4 regions of the Paenibacillus sp. FSL R5-0636 genome follow, and region 4 is predicted to be linked to each of the others. Evidence: riboswitches for the same ligand, from Rfam matches in the RefSeq annotation. Region 4 holds a riboswitch; each other region holds the start of a gene.
What was found. A riboswitch is a leader RNA that binds a small molecule or an ion and turns the genes downstream of it on or off. The one in region 4 is predicted to bind thiamine pyrophosphate.
Positions count from the first base shown of each region.

Region 1: another riboswitch for thiamine pyrophosphate. It lies ahead of MKX34_RS02120 (ABC transporter substrate-binding protein); the one in region 4 lies ahead of MKX34_RS13415 (ABC transporter ATP-binding protein).
Region 2: another riboswitch for thiamine pyrophosphate. It lies ahead of MKX34_RS09380 (thiamine phosphate synthase); the one in region 4 lies ahead of MKX34_RS13415 (ABC transporter ATP-binding protein).
Region 3: another riboswitch for thiamine pyrophosphate. It lies ahead of thiC (phosphomethylpyrimidine synthase ThiC); the one in region 4 lies ahead of MKX34_RS13415 (ABC transporter ATP-binding protein).

Region 1 is NZ_CP150232.1:475,640-481,206, reverse strand. It holds gene MKX34_RS02130 (MFS transporter) at 1-401, shown strand, start outside; gene MKX34_RS02125 (hypothetical protein) at 474-1,937, shown strand; TPP riboswitch at 2,096-2,206, shown strand; gene MKX34_RS02120 (ABC transporter substrate-binding protein) at 2,368-3,417, shown strand; gene MKX34_RS02115 (MTH1187 family thiamine-binding protein) at 3,793-4,086, shown strand; gene MKX34_RS02110 (ABC transporter permease) at 4,083-4,844, shown strand; gene MKX34_RS02105 (ABC transporter ATP-binding protein) at 4,879-5,567, shown strand, end outside.
Region 2 is NZ_CP150232.1:2,166,733-2,172,299, reverse strand. It holds gene MKX34_RS09405 (fumarate hydratase) at 1-115, opposite strand, end outside; gene yfbR (5'-deoxynucleotidase) at 218-823, shown strand; gene thiH (2-iminoacetate synthase ThiH) at 907-2,022, opposite strand; gene MKX34_RS09390 (thiazole synthase) at 2,057-2,824, opposite strand; gene thiS (sulfur carrier protein ThiS) at 2,880-3,083, opposite strand; gene MKX34_RS09380 (thiamine phosphate synthase) at 3,122-3,727, opposite strand; TPP riboswitch at 3,843-3,944, opposite strand; gene MKX34_RS09375 (SDR family oxidoreductase) at 4,031-4,903, opposite strand; gene MKX34_RS09370 (GDSL-type esterase/lipase family protein) at 5,140-5,567, opposite strand, start outside.
Region 3 is NZ_CP150232.1:6,299,629-6,305,195, forward strand. It holds gene MKX34_RS28725 (phosphotransferase) at 1-350, opposite strand, end outside; gene thiC (phosphomethylpyrimidine synthase ThiC) at 436-2,178, opposite strand; TPP riboswitch at 2,282-2,390, opposite strand; gene MKX34_RS28735 (beta-galactosidase) at 2,462-4,513, opposite strand; gene MKX34_RS28740 (AraC family transcriptional regulator) at 4,684-5,517, shown strand.
Region 4 is NZ_CP150232.1:2,982,222-2,987,788, forward strand. It holds gene MKX34_RS13405 (ABC transporter substrate-binding protein) at 1-564, opposite strand, end outside; gene MKX34_RS13410 (ABC transporter permease) at 561-1,337, opposite strand; gene MKX34_RS13415 (ABC transporter ATP-binding protein) at 1,318-2,013, opposite strand; TPP riboswitch at 2,212-2,315, opposite strand; gene MKX34_RS13420 (amino acid ABC transporter substrate-binding protein) at 2,538-3,374, shown strand; gene MKX34_RS13425 (amino acid ABC transporter permease) at 3,428-4,096, shown strand; gene MKX34_RS13430 (amino acid ABC transporter ATP-binding protein) at 4,110-4,862, shown strand; gene MKX34_RS13435 (S-layer homology domain-containing protein) at 4,958-5,567, opposite strand, start outside.

The sequences.
Region 1 (5,567 bases), 2.5 Mb from region 4:
TAATTGCCGAAAAAATATCTTATCGCGTGTACATTCTCAGCAGCTGTTTACTAACCTTGTTACTGCTGACACTCTTTCCGTTCACTGACAATCGAATGACTGCTTTCATTGTAATTCTGCTGCTGGGGCTGTTTATGTCCGGTATTTTCTCCATTGCATTGGTTTTCTCCAGCAAAATGCTGCCTGGCACCGAAGAGTCAACACCCAGCATTATGATTGCTTCCGGAGGCGTTGGTGGTGCTTTGCTACCTCTGTTTACGGGCTGGTCTATGGACCATTTAGAAGTGGCACAAACAGCCGGATTACTTGCCACTTTTGCTGCCTTCTTGTTCCTGCTAAGCATTGCCGCATGGAGATTCCAAGCCAGGCAAGCGGTGGAAGGAAAGAGTTCCCGTATTTAGAATAGTATCAACGTTATCCTTTTAGGGTAATGTGATCTATAAGCATATTCTGAGCACAAGGATGGACAATGAATGAATGAGTCTTTAAATGAGTCTTCAACTGAGCCTTTGTTACATACTGCGCTTATGCAGTTTATATTTCCCTTCTCTATAAAAAAGGGCGATTCTAAGCAGCTTATCCAGCAATTACAGGACGACGGATTCACACGTTTTTTTCTGGATAACAAAGAACTGGAAGCTGCCTATTATGGAGAAGGTTACTGTGTTTCCCATGAACGAATGGAGCGCACCTATTTACCGTTTGCCGCACACGTCCTTTTTCCGCGCAGGAAGGATGCCGACTCGTTTCGCCGTTTTTCCAGAGTAAATAATCTCGACTGCATTCTGGAGATTCCGCAGCAATCTATATTTTTCAAAATTCTCTCGACGGATATATTCATATGTCCCTTTCAGCTTGGATTCGTGACGATACGTGTCCAGCTGGAGGGGGATTCGATTCCCTTTAGTATTGCACTAGAATTCGCGGATCGTTTCCGTGCGCTAGAGAAAACCTTCATACAGGATGACTACACTTATATTCATTGCGGGGAACAGACCTATGAGATGGTAGAGGATTTTGTCTTCCGAAATTTGGTGGATGGACTGGAGCCATATCTGGATCAATCGGATATCAATGGGGCTTATTTTGAGACCCTTCCTTTTTTCGTAGATGAAAGAATGCAGGTGCAAGCTTTTTACGGCTTTCAGAATGAAGAAAGTTCTGATGAGATTAGTGTAAATCTACGCTATCGCGCCTCACAGCTTGATGGAATTGATCTGAACGGAAAGCCCTATGCCAGTGCAAGCGATCCAGCGTATATTGCAAACTATTGTCATGAGCATTCCTATAATCGCTGGGGCCCAGACACGTATTATATGATGAATGAGCAGACCTTTTGCTGCATGACCCGGGCTGAACAGGAGATTGCTGTTAGTCTAGCCAACCAGATGTACGGGCAATATTATTACGGATTTTTACTCAATATTTTCCACAAAATCGTTCTGCTGAAGCTCGCCAATATGCACTCCCGACTTCGGATTAATCATGATTATGAGGAGATAGACAATCTAATTTACTCCATTAATAAGTTCTCGGCGAAGTTCTACTTCTTGGAGTTGATTTCGCAGTCGCAGGGCCGGGAGATATTTCTTCAGCTGCGCAAAGTATACGGAAACGACGCTTTGTTCGAGGAAGTGAAAGAAACCTTAAATGACCTGTTTCAGTATCAGGATAAGTTTCAGTCCAAGCGACGGGATAATCTGCTGATGATTCTCACTGTATTTACGGTAGTAAGCGGGATTTACGGCATGAATCAGGTCATTGACGATCTGGATGGAAAGATTCAATGGAGTAAAATGATTGGATATTCCCCCTTTGAATTTCTTGCCCTCTTCGTGATCATGAGCGGGATTCTGATCAGCGTTGTCCTCACGCTAGGGGCGCTGGTTAGTGAGCTTAAACGGCGTCACCGCAAGAAATATAAAGATCTAGACTAGCAAAAAAGAAACTACTGGATTGGAAAAATTCAGGAGTGCACTACTAGACATTCCGAGTACAGCCGTCTATAATACACCGTATGCGAGAAATATAAGATATAAAGTATGGGTACAAAACTTATACTTACTTATATTGCACATAGAAATACCCGTTAACTTCATAGAACCAGGGGTGCTGGAATTGGCCGGCTGAGATTGTATCCCACAAGATACTGACCCTTATACCTGATCTGGATAATGCCAGCGTAGGAATCGCCAATTGGTTCTGGTCCCTGTGACCTTGACTAACCTTGCGCCAAGCCAGCGTCCCGATCACTCGGGGCGCTTTTTTTGTAAGATCACTAAAAGATGTAGAAAAACGTACATACTACACTTTACGGTTCATGTTGTGAAGACGGGATTCTTGTAACCTTAAAGGAGAGAAGAAGACATGCACCTCAAAAAAGCACTTACGTTGTGCCTCACCTGTGTACTCATTCTTGCCATTGCCGGATGCGGCAGCAACAATGGGAATACAGCCGGAAACAAAGCAAATGCTACTGATCCAACTGCAGCGGCTGGGACGGATGCTCCAAAAGAGCTCACCAAAGTTAAAGTCGCACTCGACTGGACACCGAACACAAATCATACCGGTCTATACGTAGCTAAGGATCTTGGTTACTACGCTGAAGAAGGCCTGGACGTCGAGATCGTTCAGCCAGGCGCAGCGGGTTCTGATACTATGGTTACCTCTGGCGAAGCCGCTTTTGGCATCAGCGCCCAAGAAGGATTAACGCTAGCCCGTCTACAAGGCGTGCCCCTTGTCTCGATAGCAGCTATTATTCAGCATAATACGTCGGGATTCGCCGCTCCAGTAGATCGCAATATTAAATCACCAAAGGATTTCGAAGGTAAAACCTACGGAGGCTGGGGCTCACCGGCCGAAGAAGCAGCCATGAAGGCCATCATGGATCCTGAAGGTGGCGATGTGAAAAAGGTGAAGCTGATCAGTATCGGTGAAGCTGATTATTTTACCGCCGTCAAACGTGACATTGATTTCGCCTGGATTTTCTACGCTTGGACTGGCGTTGAGGCTGAGTTGCGTGGCCAGCCATTGGATATGCTGTACTTAAAGGATTATGCGCCACAGCTCGATTATTACACGCCTGTGCTGACGACGAGTGAGAAGCAAATTGCAGATCATCCTGAGCTGGTGAAGGCCTTCATGAAAGCCACATCAAAAGGTTATCAATATGCCATTGATCATCCGGAAGAGGCTGCCGGTATGTTATCGAAGGCCGTTCCTGACCTGGACGCCGACCTTGTCCTAGCTAGCCAAAAATGGCTTAGCCCAAAATACAAGGACGATGCTGCCCGCTGGGGCGAGCAAAAAACCGAGGTCTGGCAAAATTACGGCGACTGGATGTATGATCTGAAGTTGCTGGATAAACCGCTGGATGCTGCTAGTGCATTCAGTAATGATTTTTTACCGGCGGAGTAGAGAGCGGACTTCAGAACCAAGAAGGTTGGACGTTACTTGAGGAAGGAGGAACGGAGCGTAGTGATGTGCTACGTGAGTACCGGACTTCCCAAGTTCGTTCAAGATTCGACGTCGAGTTTGCTTCCTGAATTACTTCGTTATCAAAGTTGGCTTTTTGAACTCACCTTATAATTTAAGAGCTCAAAAAGTCGGCTTTCAGAACCAAGAAGGTTGGACGTTACTTGAGGAAGGAGGAACGGAGCGTAGTGATGTGCTACGTGAGTACCGGACTTCCCAAGTTCGTTCAAGATTCGATGTCGAGTTTGCTTCCTGAATTACTTCGTTATCAAAGTTGGCTTTTTGAACTTACCTTATAAAATGAGAGGATTGATTATTGTGGCTAACACCCTACTAAGCATTCAAGTAATTCCAAAAACTCCGAACAATGAGGATTCCATCCCATACGTAGATAAAGCGATTGAGGTCATTCAAAAATCCGGTGTTAAACATCAGGTGAATCCGCTGGAAACCACAATGGAAGGTGAGCTTAGCGAGCTGCTGGAGGTTGTGCGTCAGATGCAAGAGGCGTTGATCGAAGCAGGCAGTCCAAGCGTAATTTCGCAGATCAAAATCGCTCATAATCCTAACGGAATCAGCATGGATAAATTGACGGAGAAATATCGGCCGTGAGATCGACCTGGAAGCTAATATGGCCGCCCCTTGTGGCGGTCGTCTTCTTTTTAACCGTATGGCAGCTATCTGTATCTGTATTTCATATTGAATCCTGGATTCTGCCGAGTCCTGCTGATATTGCCCGTGAATCCACCAGTAACGCTTCTGGTCTTTGGGCTCATACGATGGCTACGCTGCGGCTCACTTTAATTGGTTTTCCCATCGGTACGGGGGTAGGTCTGATCGTCGCTTTGCTTTTGCATCTTTTGCCTTGGGCTAGACGGGCTTTTTATCCACTCATTATTCTGAGTCAAAATGTTCCCTCCATCGCGCTCGGCCCCCTGCTCATTATCTGGTTCGGCTTTGGTCTTTTGCCCAAAATCGTGCTGATTACACTAGTATGTTTCTTCCCTGTAGCTGTCGCTGCGATGGGCGGCCTGGCCCAAAGTGATCAGGTCATGATGAATTATATGAAAATGGCTGGCGCAAGCAAGTGGCAAATCTTTACCAAGCTGGAGCTGCCCTCTTCTATCCCGGCACTATTTTCCGGTGTAAAAATATCTGCTACTTATGCGGTTATGGGCGCCGTGGTCGCTGAATGGATTGGCGCGGATAAAGGTATTGGCTATTATATGCTTCTGCAGAAATCGGCTTATCGTACGGATCGGATGTTTGTCGCTATTGTTATTATTGTACTTTTAAGTCTTGTACTCTTTGCTATTATTGCATTGCTGGAAAAATGGCTGGTTCGCTGGAAGCCGCGCCGTAACTCATAGAAAGGAAGATGCCTGTATGTCTCAAGCGATGCAAATGCAACACAGAACAACAGAAGTCATCAGCTCTCCTGAAGCTCATACCGCGGCACCCGCCCTTGAAGTGAGCGGCATCTCCAAATCTTTTTTCCATCGTCGCCGTGAGACAAAAGTTCTGAATAATGTCTCTCTCAAGGTAGAGCAACAAGAATTCGTTTCGATCGTTGGTCCTTCCGGCTGCGGAAAAAGCACCTTATTCCATATGATTGGCGGCCTTGTGAAACCCGATGCAGGCACGATCCGCATGAACGGTAAGGTCGTTACAGGTCAACGCGGTGAAATTAGTTATATGCCGCAGCAGCCTGCTCTTTTTCCTTGGCGTACGATTGAGGATAATGTGCTGCTTGCTGGGGAGATCAAGGGCGCACTGCGGGATGGAGCCCGCGAGGAAGCACGCCAGTGGCTTGCCAAGGTTGGGTTAAGCGGGTTCGAACATGCTTATCCGCATATGCTGTCTGGCGGGATGCAGCAGCGTGCAGCTTTTCTCAGAGCATTGCTCGCTCCGCAGGAGCTAATGTTGCTGGATGAACCTTTCAGCGCACTCGATGCACTAACTCGCAGTGAAATGCAGCGCTGGCTGCTTGAGCTGTGGGAAGAGAATCGCCGCTCTGTGCTGTTCATTACTCACAACATCGAAGAAGCGTTGCTGCTCTCTAATCGTATCTATGTATTTTCCGGCCGCCCCGG
Region 2 (5,567 bases), 820 kb from region 4:
GGGTAGCCCTGTCTTCCAGCGCGCGACCTTTTGCAACTGCCCGGCGTACATCTCCCGGCAAATTCGTGGAAGTTTCTTCGATAAGGTTATAAATACTGTCTTCAAAATGCTGCATCTTCATTCAAGCTCCTCTCGGCAGTTCCAGGTTATCTAAAGTTTGATACAATTAGTATAATAATATCATACCTAGCACCGCATGAAAGGGGTTACTTTAAAATTGAGCTACCATTTTTCTGCCTATCTATATCGTCTTCAGTATATTCAGCGCTGGAGCTTGATGCGCAGCACCGCACCGGAGAACGTCGCTGAGCATTCTTTTCATGTTGCATTGCTCACACATATGCTCTGTTCCATTGGTAATGTACATTTCGGGCGTTCATTAAACGCGGAACGAGCAGCAACCATAGCTCTTTTCCATGATGCCAGCGAAGTATTCACAGGCGACATTGCCACGCCGGTAAAATACAACAATCCTCGCTTGCTCACCAGCTTCCGCGAAATGGAAAAAGTTGCAGCTGATCGCTTAACTGGAATGATTCCATCAGAGCTAAAAAGCATCTACACTCAGCTCATACGACCGGAAGACAGCCCTCCCGATTCGGAGGACATTCTGCTGCACAGCTATGTGAAAGCCGCTGATCGGCTGGATGCTTATTTGAAATGCGTATGGGAGGTTGCTGCAGGCAACCGAGAATTTGCCGCCGCGAAGGAGCAGACAGCAGCAAAACTTCGTGGGCTTGGCCTGCAGGAAGTGGATTATTTTCTGACTCATATGGCACCGAGCTTCGAAATGTCTCTCGATGAGCTCTCTGCTGGAAACTAAACACCATCTACACAATAGAAAAAAGGACCTCCGCATGAATCTCGCAGGGGTCCCTTTAGTGATTAATAATAAAAATACAAGCGTTACGTTACTGATTCAGTCAGGATATCCCAGTCTTTAAAAATCGGCTGCAAACCCTTCGTATATAGCATTTCCGTAATCTCCTGCACACTGCGGCTATCGGATATTTCGAATTGCGGAGTTCCCCCTGCATTAGTGTGACCGCCCACCTCAGTTGTGACCCCGGCTGACATCTTAGTTATTCCTAGATGAATTAAATGATCGCGTAGAGAGGCAGGCTCTCTTGTAGATAAAGTAATGCCCGAACGGGGTAAAAATAACCGGTATGCCAAAATAATCTGCACTAGTGATCGATCGGTAACATCGCACTCTGGGTTAAATTCCCCTAAATAAGGCCGAAACCGTGGGGGTGACAGGCTGATCTCGCAATCTGGATACCGATCCTGTAGATAGCGGGCATGCATGGCACTTTGGAATGCCTCTTGCCGCCAATCGTACATCCCGAGCAACGTACCAATATTCACAGAACGAAAACCTGCCTGACAGCCGCGTTCAGGTGCATCCAGGCGATTCCGGTAGTTTCTTTTAGGCCCTTTAACATGCAGCTTTTTGTAAGTCTCCTGGTGGTAAACCTCTTGGTATAGTGTTAGTCCATCCACCCCTGCTTGAAGAAGCTCTTTATATTCTGCAGTCGATAGAGGATTTATCTCAATACTGACGGAGGAAAAAAATTCTCTAAGTACAACTACACAATCCTTAATATATGAGACAGGATTCTCCCGGCGCGATTCACCAGTCAAAATGAGGATATGCCGCAGACCTGTAGCTGCAATCTTCTCAGCCTCCCTGCGAACCTCCTCCAAGGACAGCTTTTTACGCGGAAAATCATAAATGGAGCTGAAGCTGCAGTAGGTACAATGATTCACACAAAAATCGGCAAGATACATCGGTGTGAACAGCTGCATCGAATAACCAAAATGTGCACGGGTCAGTCGCTGAGCAGCTTGCGCCATCTCCTCTAGCAGCGGCGTTGCTGCCGGAGAGAGCAATGCCAGCAAATCATTTTCGTTCAGCTTGTCTTTTCCAAGCGCCCGCTTAACGTCATCCTCCCGGAACTCCTTCCACAGCTGCTCATAAGGATACTGCTCCAAGCGGGCCAGTGTGTCAAAAAAGCTCATGCTAATTCTCCCTCCTTTCGTGAACCTATCAAATTCAGTTCAGAAATCCAGTCAACGGTGACGAAGCAAAAGCAACTTCTTCTACAGGACCGAGTCCTGCCAAATAAGCTTTGCGGCCAGCGGATATCGCCTCGCGGAACGCTTCCGCCATGACGAGCGGATTACGTGCCGTTGCGATAGCCGTATTAAGCAGAACAGCAGCGGCCCCCATCTCCATTGCTTCCGCCGCTTCCGAGGGCTTGCCAATTCCGGCATCTACAATAATCGGCAAATTCACTTCTTCAATAAGAATACGCACAAGCTCCTTGGTGCGCAGGCCGCGATTCGTCCCGATCGGCGCACCAAGCGGCATCACAGCAGCAGCACCGGCATCTCTCAGACGTAAAGCAGCCGAAAGGTCCGGACTCATATATGGCAGTACTACAAAACCCTCCGCCGCTAGAATCTCTGTAGCTCGTATGGTCTCCAGATTATCTGGAAGCAGGTATTTTTGATCATTGATCACTTCGATCTTCACCCAGTTCCCCAGACCTGCAGCTCTTGCTAATCTTGCAATACGGACTGCCTCTTCCGCTGTACGCGCTCCTGAGGTATTAGGCAGAAGAGTCATGTGGCCGGGAATGTGGTTCATGATATTTTCTGCTCCACCTTCCGGGTCCACTCGGCGAAGCGCTACAGTAATCACCTGAGAACCAGAGCTTGCGATCACTTCGGGGATCAGAGCATTCCGGCTATATTTTCCGGTTCCGATAAATAATCTACTAGTTAATCCGATGCCTCCAATATGTAACGGGTCATGCATGAAATTACCTCCCTTTGGTTCTTATAAATTTCTCAAAATTCTATACCGCTCCATCTCAACCCCCACCAACAAAGTGCACCAGTTCCAAACGATCATCCTCGCTCAGAGCAGTACTTTCATAATTCTCCTTACTGACAATTTCTCCATTCAGCTCAATGATCATCAGACGACCCGACCACTCAGGAAGACTGATCAAATCAGCTATAGTTTGAACACCACCAGAACACTCTGCGGATTTCCCGTTAATCAACAGTCTCATTCTGAATCACCCCCTTCGCCTATGCTTTTACCTCCCGGCTATGAATGAACCGCCTTATGAATAGCTTTGGCGGCCTCATAAGGATCATCCGCTCCGCAAATACCGGACATCACAGCAATTCCTGCCGCGCCTTGCCTAATGATCTGTGCCGCATTAGCGGGACCAATTCCGCCAATCGCAATTACAGGAATAGAGCTAGTCTTCACCGTTTCTGCAAGCAGCTCTAACCCACGTGCGGGCAGCCCTAGCTTGCTCGCCGAGGGAAATACATGGCCAAACAAGCAATAATCAGCTCCCTGCTCTGAAGCATTCGCCGCTTCTTCCGGAGAATGAACCGATCTCCCCAGCCAAAGCTGAGGTGCAATTCGCCGGGCTGTAACCGGGCTCAGACTGTGCCCAGCCAACTGAACACCCGCGGCACCAGCTGCCAATGCTACATCGATCCGGTCATTGATTATCAGTTTGGTAGCGGGTATACCGGCAGCCAACAGCTCCTGTGCCGCAGAGAGCAGTTCGCGTGCTGGACATTGCTTCTCTCTTAAGTGAATATAATCGACCCATGTCTGCACCGTGACAGCCAGTTCAACAAATTGTCTCAACTGCTGCTTGCCGTCTGATATTAGATGGATCTCAGCTTGTACCACTCGCGATCTCCTCTCTCTCACTTCCCTGTAGGTCAGTAAAAAACAAAAAAACTGCCCCCGTAAGGAAGGCAGTCAGAATCTGTAAATAGACGGTACTACAAATAGCCCGACAACAGAAATTCGTTCTCCACTTCCCTACGCTGGTCTTAACCAGATCAGGTTCAAAGGGTCCGGAAATCCATTCCGTCTCAGCCAAACGGCACCCCTAGTGACATAAATATACAATTTTAAATGCTAACGTGGTTTATAGTAACATATTTTTTTATTGAAATACACCCATTTATTCACATTAGCTGTACTAATCTAACCGTTTACTACCTCGCCACCATTTACATGAATAACCTGTCCAGTCACATAACTGGAATCGTCAGAGGCAAGATATACATAGGCTGGCGCCAGCTCCTCTGGTTGTCCAGGCCGTTTCATAGGCTGCGTGCCTCCAAACTCGCTAACCTGCTTCGCATCAAAGGTAGAGGGAATTAGCGGTGTCCAGATTGGACCTGGTGCTACACCGTTTACCCGTATGCCCTTCTCCGCCAGATTCGTGGACAAAGATCGTGTGAAACTCAGGATAGCTCCTTTAGTTGATGAATAGTCCAGCAGCTGCGGGCTTCCGCGATAAGCGGTAATTGAAGTTGTATTTATAATTGTAGATCCTGCTTTTAAATGAGGCATAGCTGCTTTTGTTAAATAGAACATCGCAAATATATTCGTACGGAAAGTACGCTCTAGCTGCTCGGAAGTAATATCCTCGATCTTAGCTTGCGGATGTTGCTCCGCCGCGTTATTGATGAGAATATCAAGCTTTCCTAAGCCCTCTACCGTCTGTTTAATAAGATCCTTACAGAATTTCTCGTCACCGATATCACCTGGAATTAGGATACATTTGCGGCCTTCCTGCTCGACCTGACGTTTAGTTTCCTCTGCATCTGAGTGTTCATTAAGATATGAAATGACCACATCAGCACCTTCTTTAGCAAAAAGCACAGCAACTGCACGCCCAATTCCGCTGTCTCCACCGGTAATCAACGCCGCCTTGTCTTGCAGTTTACCTGCTGCTTTATAATTTGCCGGCTCGTATTTGGGCAGCGGCGTCATTTCACTCTCAATCCCTGGCTGATGATGCTGCTCCTGTGGGGGTAAGGTTTTTGTAGCTTGTTTATTATTGCCTGACATCTTCCCTATCTCCTCTCGTTAAGCAAATTGATAGTTAACTGATCATCTTAGGATGGCACAACAATGCATGTTTATACGCTGGGTTTGTCATTTTCTTAAATCGCTTTACGAATCTTACTTACCACAATGCAAGTAGAAATAAACAACCGTGGATGTAAACTGCTGTAAGTGGAGAGGACTTCACTGCATACAAAAAGGCACAGCACCGCTGCTGTGCCTTGAATTGTTCACCCTAACTATTTCAAAGAAGAAACATGATTTTCTGCATTCACTTCATGTTCCAGTACCCACATAAAATAAAGAGCCTTAGCTGCTTTCTCCCGGGTCACTATGGCTTTAGGTTCTAGTTCTGTCCCATTGACCATTTGACCTCTAGCAATCCCCACTTCAGATCTAATAAGCCCTAATTCATAAGCACTTTTCACTTTTGAAATTAAAAAGGGAGAAATGTCCGCCGTATCAACCAGCTGCTGCCAGGATACAAGTGGATAGTACATCGCTCCTCTAGCTCCTGGATCCAGATTGAAATCATAACCAGGATCTCCTGGCACTACTGCTGTGCCGTTATAATCAGTCATGTACTTAGGTTTATTAGCAAACTTTACTTGGTAAACATCATAGAGAATAGCACCCATCGTTTCACGTGACAGCTTACCTTTCGGAT
Region 3 (5,567 bases), 3.3 Mb from region 4:
TCTATGACACGCCCTTCACAATATTCCATAACCATAAACGTCTCTCCCATATCTGATTCCAGTAAAACTTTATGGTTATAAGCCAACAATTCGGGACATGGGAGTCCCTGTAGATACAATCTTTTCTGTTGAGAAAAGGCGAAGCTCAGTTCTTCTGGGTTATACAATTTATATCTTTTTTTGTTGTATTGTTTAAGTAGAAATGGTCCTGATTCCGTTGTGATTTTCCACTTAAGATTTAACCAGCCACGTTTTATTGGGGTAGCATGAAGGACTTTCAATCCAAAAAAATGATAGAAACTATTACTTAAATCCTCTAAAATGGCTTCCTCTGAACGAATCGCTTCCATTTCATCAACTCCTATCTATTCAAAGTATAAAAGAAGAAGCCGCCAATGACGACTTCTTTTAGATATTTCTTTTTATCAGAAAAAGTTATCTATAAATGAGGCTCCCGCCTTGGAGAAACTCTTCTGCCTTCTCTTGCATTCCTGATTCAATTCTCGTCGAATTACGGATATTATGAGAGATCTTCATACTGCAAAATTTCGGCCCGCACATGGAACAGAAATGAGCTGTTTTAGCGCCTTCCGCAGGCAATGTCTCATCATGATATTCTAGCGCTCGCTCAGGATCTAACGATAAATGAAATTGATCACGCCAACGAAATTCAAAACGGGCTTTCGAAAGAGCATTATCCCGGTCTTGTGCTCCTTTATGCCCTTTCGCCAAATCTGCGGCATGAGCCGCTATTTTATAAGTAATGACCCCTACACGTACATCTTCCTTATTAGGCAGGCCAAGATGCTCCTTCGGAGTTACGTAACACAACATTGCTGTACCGAACCAACCAATCATCGCTGCACCTATAGCAGAGGTAATATGATCATAACCAGGCGCAATATCTGTAGTCAGTGGACCTAATGTATAAAAAGGGGCTTCGTTACAGGTTTCAAGTTGCTTATCCATATTCTCTTTAATCAAGTGCATCGGCACATGTCCTGGACCCTCTACCATCACCTGTACATCATGACTCCAAGCTATAGCTGTTAATTCACCTAACGTCTCTAACTCGGCAAATTGTGCTTCATCATTCGCATCAGCAATCGAACCCGGACGTAATCCATCGCCTAGGGAAAAAGAAACATCGTACAGCTTCATGATTTCACATATCTCTTCAAAATGTGTATATAAAAAGTTCTCTTGATGATGCGCAAGACACCATGCCGCCATGATGGAGCCACCTCTTGAAACAATGCCTGTCATACGTTGTGCAGTCAACGGGATATAACGAAGCAGAACCCCCGCATGAATGGTAAAATAATCAACCCCTTGCTCCGCTTGCTCAATGAGCGTATCACGGTACACTTCCCATGTTAAATCTTCCGCTTTCCCATTCACTTTTTCCAACGCTTGATAGATAGGCACCGTGCCAATAGGAACAGGAGAATTACGGATGATCCACTCGCGTGTCGTATGGATGTTTTTACCTGTGGAGAGATCCATTATATTATCTGCACCCCAGCGGGTGGCCCATCTCATCTTCTCTACCTCTTCCTCTATGGATGAGGATACTGCGGAATTTCCTATATTGGCATTGATCTTCACTAAAAAATTGCGTCCAATAATCATTGGTTCACTCTCTGGATGATTGATATTTGCTGGAATGATGGCGCGGCCGCGGGCTACTTCATCTCTTACAAATTCCGGTGTCACATTCTCACGAATCGCAACGTATTCCATTTCCGAAGTAATAATCCCTTTGCGTGCATAATGCATTTGAGAGACATTACGCCCCTTTTTCGCTCGCAAAGGTTTTCTATGGAGCGCTGGAAACACTTCCGCCACAGCTTTTCCCGTTGCATTCCCGTTATCTTCAGGCTTCACGGTTCTTCCTTCGTACGCTTCCGCATCCCCTCGTTCCTCAATCCAGCTTAGACGATTGGGCTCTAACCCCTGACGAATATCAGTATGAATATTAGCATCCGTGTAAGCCCCGCTTGTGTCATAGACATGAATTGGGGCATTCTCCTCTTCGCCGTCTATGCCCGCAGTTGGACTAAGTGAGATCTCCCGCATAGGCACCTGAATATCAGGCCGTGAACCCTTTACATACACTTTTTGACTTGCTGGAAAAGCTGATAGATTGATTGGATCGTTGTTCAATTCGCTTGTCATCTCAATTCCTCCTATAAGGTGATTTGATCAAGCGGAGACGGTCTACTCCCCACACATAGAAAAGGCCACATCTGTATAAGATGCGGCCTTAGAGTAGACAAATAGAAATAGAGCTCCATTTCCTCCGCTGGCATTATCCAGATCAGGTTTGACGGTCGATAGTTATAACTATCCTCTCAGCCTGGTCCCACCAAGCTCCCGTGACTATATAATTGCTACTTCAAAGTATAACCGAAAAGAGAGAATTATCCAAATCTACTCAAATGTGAGATCAATGTATACGTTAGTTTAACACCAATACCCCAAATCCTTCCAGAAGCACCTCGCCCGACAATGTTGTGCCGCTCAGTAAATCTGTTTTGGTCTCACGAAGATGGATCGTGACAGGAGTCTCACTATAATTAAGCAAAAAAGCATAACTGGAAGAAGCTCCGGTACGGACTTGCAGCTCTACCTCTTCTGGGAGCTCCAGCCAATCTGCTGGCGATTGTAGATCCATTAAATTTATGATCTCAGCCGCTGCCTGTTCATTAAATACGGCTCCGTAATACCAAACCTCACCCTTGCCGCGACGATTTCTAGTTACCGCCGGTTTTCCCGCATAATAATCAGAAGCGTAAACCGCCATCACTTCAACCGAAGCTTCCTCTATTTTGAGAATATCATTAAAGTCATCTGCTCCCGTAACGACTTCGGCCGCGCCCGACCAGCTAATTGTTGTTGGCTGACGACTGCCCTTAACCATTGTGAATTCTTCAACTGTGATCCCGCATAGATCCTTAGCAGCACCTGGGAAAGGACGCATATAACATTGACCCCGCTCATCCTTATACCCAGTTCTACAGCCGAAGATCAGTTTGCCGCCTTGCTGAACATATTCATCCAGCAGTGCTGCTGTCTCATCTGTCATAATCGCTGGGTGAGGATAGATAAGCACGTCGTACCTTGCAAGCTCCTCCAGCGTTGTTTTTTTGCGTAAATAGAGTACGTCATTCGGGATATGCTTCCGTTGAAGCGCCTTGTACCACTCCTTATTGCTCTTCCACATAAACGGGCCATGCCAAACATCGTATTCTCCATCCCACTCATTGTCATAATCACGAACAATAGCAATGTTAGCCTGATTACGAGTACCGACAAACGCTTGACCTGCTGCTGCCAGCTCCTGACCGATCTGCCCCGCTTCCCGCACTCTCCGGTTAGGCTGATTATGATAGTCATTGATTCCATGCCAATAAATTTCATTGCCCATCGTAGCTGTCCGCCAGCGGAAATATAACACCATATCTGCCCCATGAGCGATCGACTGATAAGTCCATAACCGCATCTGCCCGGGCTTTGGAGAAGGCATATCCATCCGGTTCACCCAGCCACCCGGGCCCGACTGCTGCTCCATAATGCAGAAATTCGGGGATATCGAACGAACAACAGATAACGACAGTCCCCAGCCTCTATCATTCAGCGGATTCCGCTCATTCGGGTCATAAAAAATAGTAGAGAACTGAGGATAGGAATCATAGCTGAAGAAATCCAGCAGTTCATCCGTCATTTCATGGCTATCGAGATGACCGAACAGACCGTTCGTGGTTACCCATTGCTTAGGGGCAAGTTTACGAATGATATCCGCTTGGTTTTTGGCAAAAGAAATTGTATTGTCCGAAATAAACCGTTTTTCATCCAATGCCTGATGAGGATTGGGTTGCTTCGGTACTGGAGTCGGACGTGGAAGATAGACCTGAGACCAGTCACTATAGCTTTGATTCCAAAAAACAGCTCCCCATGCCTCGTTCAAATGCTCAAGCGTAACATATTTCTGCTGTAGCCATTCCCGGAAGGCCTTATGGTCACTCTCCGAATAAAATTCACTGATCTCACAGTTGAGCTCATTATCAATTTGCCAGCCAACTACACCCGGATGATTGCCGTAATGTTCAGCCATTTGTTCTGCAATACGTGCACACAGTTCCCGGTATTTAGGACTGCTGTAATTATAATGGCGGCGCATGCCATGCTGAAGTGTAACACCTTCGTAGGTTACATTTAATACTTCTGGATATTTATCAGTCAACCAAGCTGGAGGCGTTGCCGTCGGAGTACCAAGTACAACCTGAAGACCATATTTATGTGCTAGATCAATCGCCCGATCAAAGAGCCCGAACTGAAACTCCCCTTCTGTGGGTTCAAAAATAGACCAAGCAAACTCCCCCATCCGAATGATCGTAAAGCCGAGTTCACGCATCCGGCGATAATCGTCCTCCCACATGTTTTCTGGCCAGTGCTCCGGATAATAACAAACGCCAAGCTCGAATTTTTCAGTTGCGACAGGTTTCTTCATCATTACCTCCAAAGTATTAAAAATATGCTTTCAATATTTTATAATTCTATTGTAGTATCAATGATAAGAGGTCTTATATAACAAAATATTGCTATCATATAACAATCTTGCGTTTATTGCCTTAATCCAACTTGCGCTCTGTTGCGCTACAGAAATGGGTGCTGCCAAACATGAAGAAACAATGGTATTTGCCGACACCGGCTTTTTCAAAATATGTCTGTTATCCTGAATTTTTGGGACATTACACTCACTTTCCACAACATACAGAGAGAAGAAGCGAAGGGTTTCTGGGGAGTTATAACCTGCATTTGATCTTTGGTGGGGAGGGTTATGTATTCCATGAGGGCGAACGTATTCCGATGAGTAGAGGACGAGGTTTTCTGTACCCAAAAGGGGCTTATCAGCAATACGGCTCTGACCCAGGCGAGCCTTGGGATGTCCGATGGGTTCATTTTAATATTGAAATCGTCCTCCCCTTATTAGAGGAAGTGGACCAGTCCCGTGCATACCTGTTCACTTTTGATTTGGATGCTAAGCTGGACGAGCTATTCGAGGAAATGTACCTACTGAGCGCTTCCTACGTGACCCGTAGCGAGCCAAGACTATCTGCTCTGCTGTATGAGCTTCTAGTTAAATTGCTGCAGAACTCCGAGCCGCTTCACGGCTCAGTACCGCACGAGGTTAGACAGTCCATCCGGAGTGCTGCAGATATCATTCATGTCGAATGTGCCAGCCCTTGGTCTCTGGAATCGATGGCAAGATTGACCGGGTACAGCAGCTATCATTTTCTAAGGCTGTTCCGGGTGGTTATGGGCAAAACTCCAAACCGTTATTTAACCGATTGTCGGCTGGCTAAAGCCAAGCTTTTACTGGTTTCCACAGGACTCTCCATTGCTCAGGTTGCGACTCAGTCCGGTTTTGCCCAATCCAGCTATTTTATTAAAGTGTTCAGAAGGTTTGAAGGCATGTCTCCTGTGAAATACCGGCAGGCTTTTGGGGCGTAGACGATCTTCCTTCAGTCCGTAGAGATTCAATCTTAGTCTCTTGGACTTAT
Region 4 (5,567 bases):
AAAACCTACGTCAATCAGCTTGGCGGATGAAGGATCGCCTCCATCACTCTGGATCATTGTCCGAATCATCGCTTCATAGAGCGGAATGGAGGAATAGCCGATTTGTTTTCCCGCGAGCTCTTTTGGACTATGAATACTGCCAGCCTGAGGAACCATCAGATGATTCAGTGGATGCCGCACGATTGCTGCAATCGAACGTACAGGGATTTTCTCGCCGCGTGCCATAAGTACCTGAGGCTGATAACTGAGCGCTAGATCAATTTGATTCGCTGCAACAAGCTTTAGGGAATCATTGCTGTCTGCAGGCATTTTGATCTCGACATCCAAACCTTCCTCTTGGAAAAAACCTTGCTGTTGCGCAGCGTATAGAAAGGAATGAACGGCATTGGGATACCAATCAAGCATAATCGTCAGCTTGTGTGACTGCTTATTTTCGGTATTGGAGGGATCGGTTTGGGAGTTGTTATTTATCTTGTCTGCCTTCCCGCAGCTGCTTAAGAGCAAAAGTGTGCATACTAGAAATACAGAAATAAGTCCTCGTTGTGGGGATTTTAAATGATTCATTGGTTTGATCCTCTTTTCTTTAAAAATAATTGTTCGAGTAAAGCTATCGCCAGAAAAAGCACCACACCAAGCGCGGACAGCAGAAATACAGCCGCGAACATTTCATCGCTCTGCATATTTCCGGCCATTCTGCGGCTGAAGTAACCGAGTCCTTTACTGCCGCCGAGCCATTCCCCGATAGTAGCTCCGATGACGCAGTATACAATGGACAGCTTTAAGCCAGAGAAAAAAGCAGGCAACGCCAGTGGAATTTGGGTTTTGACAAGCAGCTGCCAGCGGTTTGCACCAAATGTTAATAATAAGTCCTTGTAAGTCTGGCCACTTGTACGAAGTCCATCATATGTACTCACTACGACTGGAAAAAAAGCCGTCAAAAACACCACAGCCACTTTGCTCCACAGCGAATATCCGAACCACATAATAAAAATGGGGGATAGCGCAATTAATGGGATCGTCTGGCTAATGATAAGAAAGGGATAGATGGCCTTTTCTATGGGGCGATACAGGAACATTCCAGTGCCCAGCAATACACCACAAATAACAGAAAGGACAAAACCCACCAGTATCTCCTGTAACGTTGCCAATAAATGCTGTCCGAATAATAATTGCCTGTGCTCGATCAATGCGATTCCAATAGAGGAAGGTGCAGGGAGAATAAAGGCTGGAATCATGTGAAGGCGAACAGCCGACTCCCAGATTACAAGAATGAGCAGTACCAGAAGAAGGAAGGGACCATAGTTGTCTAGATATTTTTTAAAAGGTATAGGTTGCATGCAATCTTCGCTCCAACTCTTCCCGTAGTGCTATAAACCGGGGTTCATAGTTCATCTTATAATGTCTTGGCCTTGGTAGATCCACAACGATCTCCTGTAATTCGCTGTGCGCACCGCCAGATAATAAATAAATCCGGTTACTGAGCAATAGTGCTTCTTCCAGATCATGAGTGATGAGCATAATCGTCTGATTCAATTCACCCCATAACTCCAACAGCCAACGGTGTATCTCGCGTTTGGTCATGGCATCGAGAGCGCCAAAGGGCTCATCCAGCAGCATCAGACCAGTTCCGCCTCCAGCCACTAAGGTGCGCAGAAATGCGACTCGCTGTTTCATTCCACCCGAAAGTTCATGGGGATAAGCCTTCTCTACATCTGCTAAGCCGAAGCGGGTCAACATTTCCCGAATCTGAGTGATCGTTTCTTGTTTATTGAATCTGGGCTTGATCTCCCAAGGCAAAAGGCAGTTGTCGAGCACTGTCCTCCAAGGCAGCAATAAATCCTGCTGAGGCATATAAGCGATCTGGCCTAAACGACTAGCGGTTGACGGGTGCGTAGAGAGTTTTATTTTTCCGTGAGTAGGTTCGAGTAAACCGGCAATCGTTTTGAAAAATGTACTTTTCCCGCATCCGCTAGCACCTACTACGGAGACGAATTCCCCTTGCCTGATATCCATAGATAGATCTGCGAATACAGGGGGGTGCTCAGATTCCGGAAAAGAGTAGGTTAGGCCTTGAATAGATAAAATGGTCGTGATGATCTAACCTCCTAAAATTTTTGTGGAGCGCCTAAACAAATAAAGACCCATCCATTTCCAGAGGAAATGAATGGGTCAAAAAGTTCATTCTGCATAATAACACTTAACATGCTTGATGAAAATTCTGCTCCACTTCCCTCCGCTGGTATGATCCAGATCAGGTTCCAAGGGTCCGGAGCTTGAAGCTCCGTCTCAGTCGGCCGACTCCCCTAGTGAAATAACAGGTCCATATTAATTTGTTTATAAATATACCATATCTTTCTGAGAAGTAAAGAGAGAAAGAAGTGAAGGATTAATCCAAGATTGGGTAAGATATAGGTAGGAATCTAGTTAATATTATAATTCCGATGTATATAATCGGAAAAAAGTATTGACGATCATGTGATGGCAGTGTACTATTCAATTTACCGGAAAAAAACCGGATAGAGAGAGGGGATTTAATAATGAAAAAATGGAGTTTAACTATTATATTGGCGTTAACCGTGGTCCTTGTAGCGGCTTGCGGCAATAATTCGAATACCAATACGGCTGCTGAACCTACAGCTGGAACGAATGGTGGAGCAGCATCTTCAGCGCAAAACAGTTTGGAGGCTGTGAAAGCCAGCGGCAAATTGCGGATAGGTACAGAAGGGACTTATGCGCCTTTTACTTATCATGACACTGCGGGGAAATTGACTGGTTTTGACGTGGAAATTGCTGAAGAAGTAGCAAAGCGTTTAGGTGTTAAAGCTGAATTTTTTGAAACTCAGTGGGATGGTATTTTCGCTGGAATGGATGCGAAACGGTTTGATGTAATCTTTAATGAAGTTTCCATTAACGAAGATCGCAAAGTGAAATATGATTTCTCTGAACCCTATATCGTATCCAAAGCAGTATTGATTGTGAGCGAAGACAATGAGGATATTAAGACCTTTGCCGATCTTAAGGGTAAAAAAGCCGGACAATCCCTGACAAGTAACTTATCCGACATCGCTCGTGAGAACGGTGCTGAAATCGTAGCTACAGACGGTTTCAATCAAGCGATGGACCTGCTGACTTCGGGACGTATTGATGCAACTGTGAATGATGGCTTGTCTTATCTGGATCTGAAAAAACAAAAACCAGATGCAAAAATTAAAGTGGTTGATGAGATTCCTGAAGGATCACAAAGTGCCGCGGTATTCCTGAAAGGTAATGATGAGCTGGTGAAAGCGGTCAGTGATGCGATTACAGAGATGAAGAGTGATGGAACGTACTTGAAAATTTCCGAGAAATACTTTGGAGCTGACGTTTCAAAATAATACAAGGCTAGCAAGGCTAATTAAGCCTGGAAGCTAAAAAGGATGTCTGAATAATGGATGACCGCAAAATACAAATTTTCTTAGACACACTGCTACCCCTGCTAAAAGCCGGGGTGGCTTTTACCATTCCGTTGGCGCTACTTTCCTTTGTGCTTGGATTGATTTTGGCGATCCTAACCGCGCTGGCACGTCTTTCACCGTGGGTAATTCCGAAGCTAATCGCCCGTTTTTATGTGTGGGTTATTCGAGGAACCCCATTGTTAGTGCAGCTATTTATTATATTTTATGGTTTGCCGGCTGTTGGCATTGTACTCGACCCCTTCATTGCCGCCACCATTGGATTTACCCTTAGCGTAGGGGCTTATTCATCGGAAATCGTACGCGCTGCTATCCTGTCGATACATAAAGGCCAATGGGAAGCTGCCTTCTCAGTCGGGATGACTCGTGGGCAGGCTCTGCGCCGCGTAATTCTGCCACAAGCTGCGCGCGTTTCTGTACCGCCGTTATCCAATTCCTTTATTAGCTTGGTTAAAGATACTTCGCTTGCAGCGATCATCACCTATACGGAGATGTTTAGAACCGCACAGCAGGTAGCCTCTACCACTTATGAGCCTCTGCTGGTATACTCCGAAGCAGGATTGTTTTATTTAGTGTTCTGTTCTGTGCTGTCGGCGCTGCAAAATTACTTGGAGAAACGACTCGATCGTTACTCTGCGACCTAAAGGAGAGATACTTGTGATTGAAATCATTAATTTGCATAAATCCTTCGGCGCACTCCAAGTGTTAAAGGGTATTGATCTGAAAATGGAGCATGGAAAGGTACTTGTCATTATTGGGCCATCTGGCTCCGGGAAGACTACACTGCTGCGCTGTTTTAATCTGTTGGAAATCCCGGATCAAGGCAGCCTGTCGCTCAGTGATATCACCATCAATTTTACAGATCATAAGAAAATTCCTCAGAATTCCGTATTGGCCCTTCGTCAGAAAACAGGGATGGTCTTTCAATCGTATAATTTATTTCCGCATATGACTGCGCTTGGCAATGTGATGGAGGGACAGGTAACTGTCCTGAAACGATCCAAGGAAGAAGCGCGCAAGCGGGGGCTTCAGCTGCTGGCTAAGGTGGGTTTGGCAGATAAAGCTGATAACTATCCACATCAGCTGTCAGGTGGACAGCAGCAGAGAGTGGCCATCGCCCGGGCTATGGCAGTAGATCCAGAAGTGTTATTGTTTGATGAGCCCACTTCGGCGCTCGATCCTGAGCTGGTAGGGGAAGTGCTTAAGGTTATCAAACAATTAGCGGCAGAAGGTATGACTATGGTGATTGTGACCCACGAGATGAAATTTGCCGCCGATGTAGCGGACCGGATCATTTTGATGGATGGTGGTCATATCTTAGAGCAAGGGACTCCGCAAGAAGTGCTGGAGCATCCGAAGAATCCCCGGGCTCTGCAATTTCTGAACAGACTGAATGGTGAAGAAGAGTAGAAAGACAATATACACGAAAAAGCGGCTCGGGAATCATCCGGAGCTGCTTTTTCATGTGTAGATTATTCAAATGAGAAGAGTATCTGAAATTTGGCTTATACTCCAGTTTTCAGAAATTCCAAAGCGTTGTAGAGCATAATCGCTGCTTCGGCGCGGGTGAGTTCGCTTTTTGGATTAAACTTTCCGTTAGCATCCAGGCTATTGATCTTGTATTTCAGGGAGCGCTGAATACTGCCTTGATACGCAGGAGTCAGAGAAGCTTCATCAGCGATATCTACTGGAACGATATTGATCATCGGCAGATTGCCAACGCCTTCGATCGCTTGCACTAGATAGTTAGTGAATTGCTCTTTGGTCATAATGAGGTTAGGATCAATGTCTTTAGGAAGCTTAACTTCATTGTAATAAGCATTGATAAAGGCTTCAGCGTACCAGGCTTTGTCTTTTACTTTTGTGAACAAGCCGCTGGCAACAGGAGCTTTGTTAAAATCAATGGCCGCGAGGCTAAGCTGGAGACCGCCGGAGATAAACTGAATCCCTTGGGCTGTAGTTACCTTAGAGCCAGGGAGAAATTGAGATTCGCTGACACCTTTAATTAACCCTTGATTTTTTAAAGAAATGATTTTTTCTTTGCCGTTTATGTTATCAATATCCTTAAAGGTGTTCCCAGCTGCAAACATCTGACCACCCAAAGAAAAGGAGAAA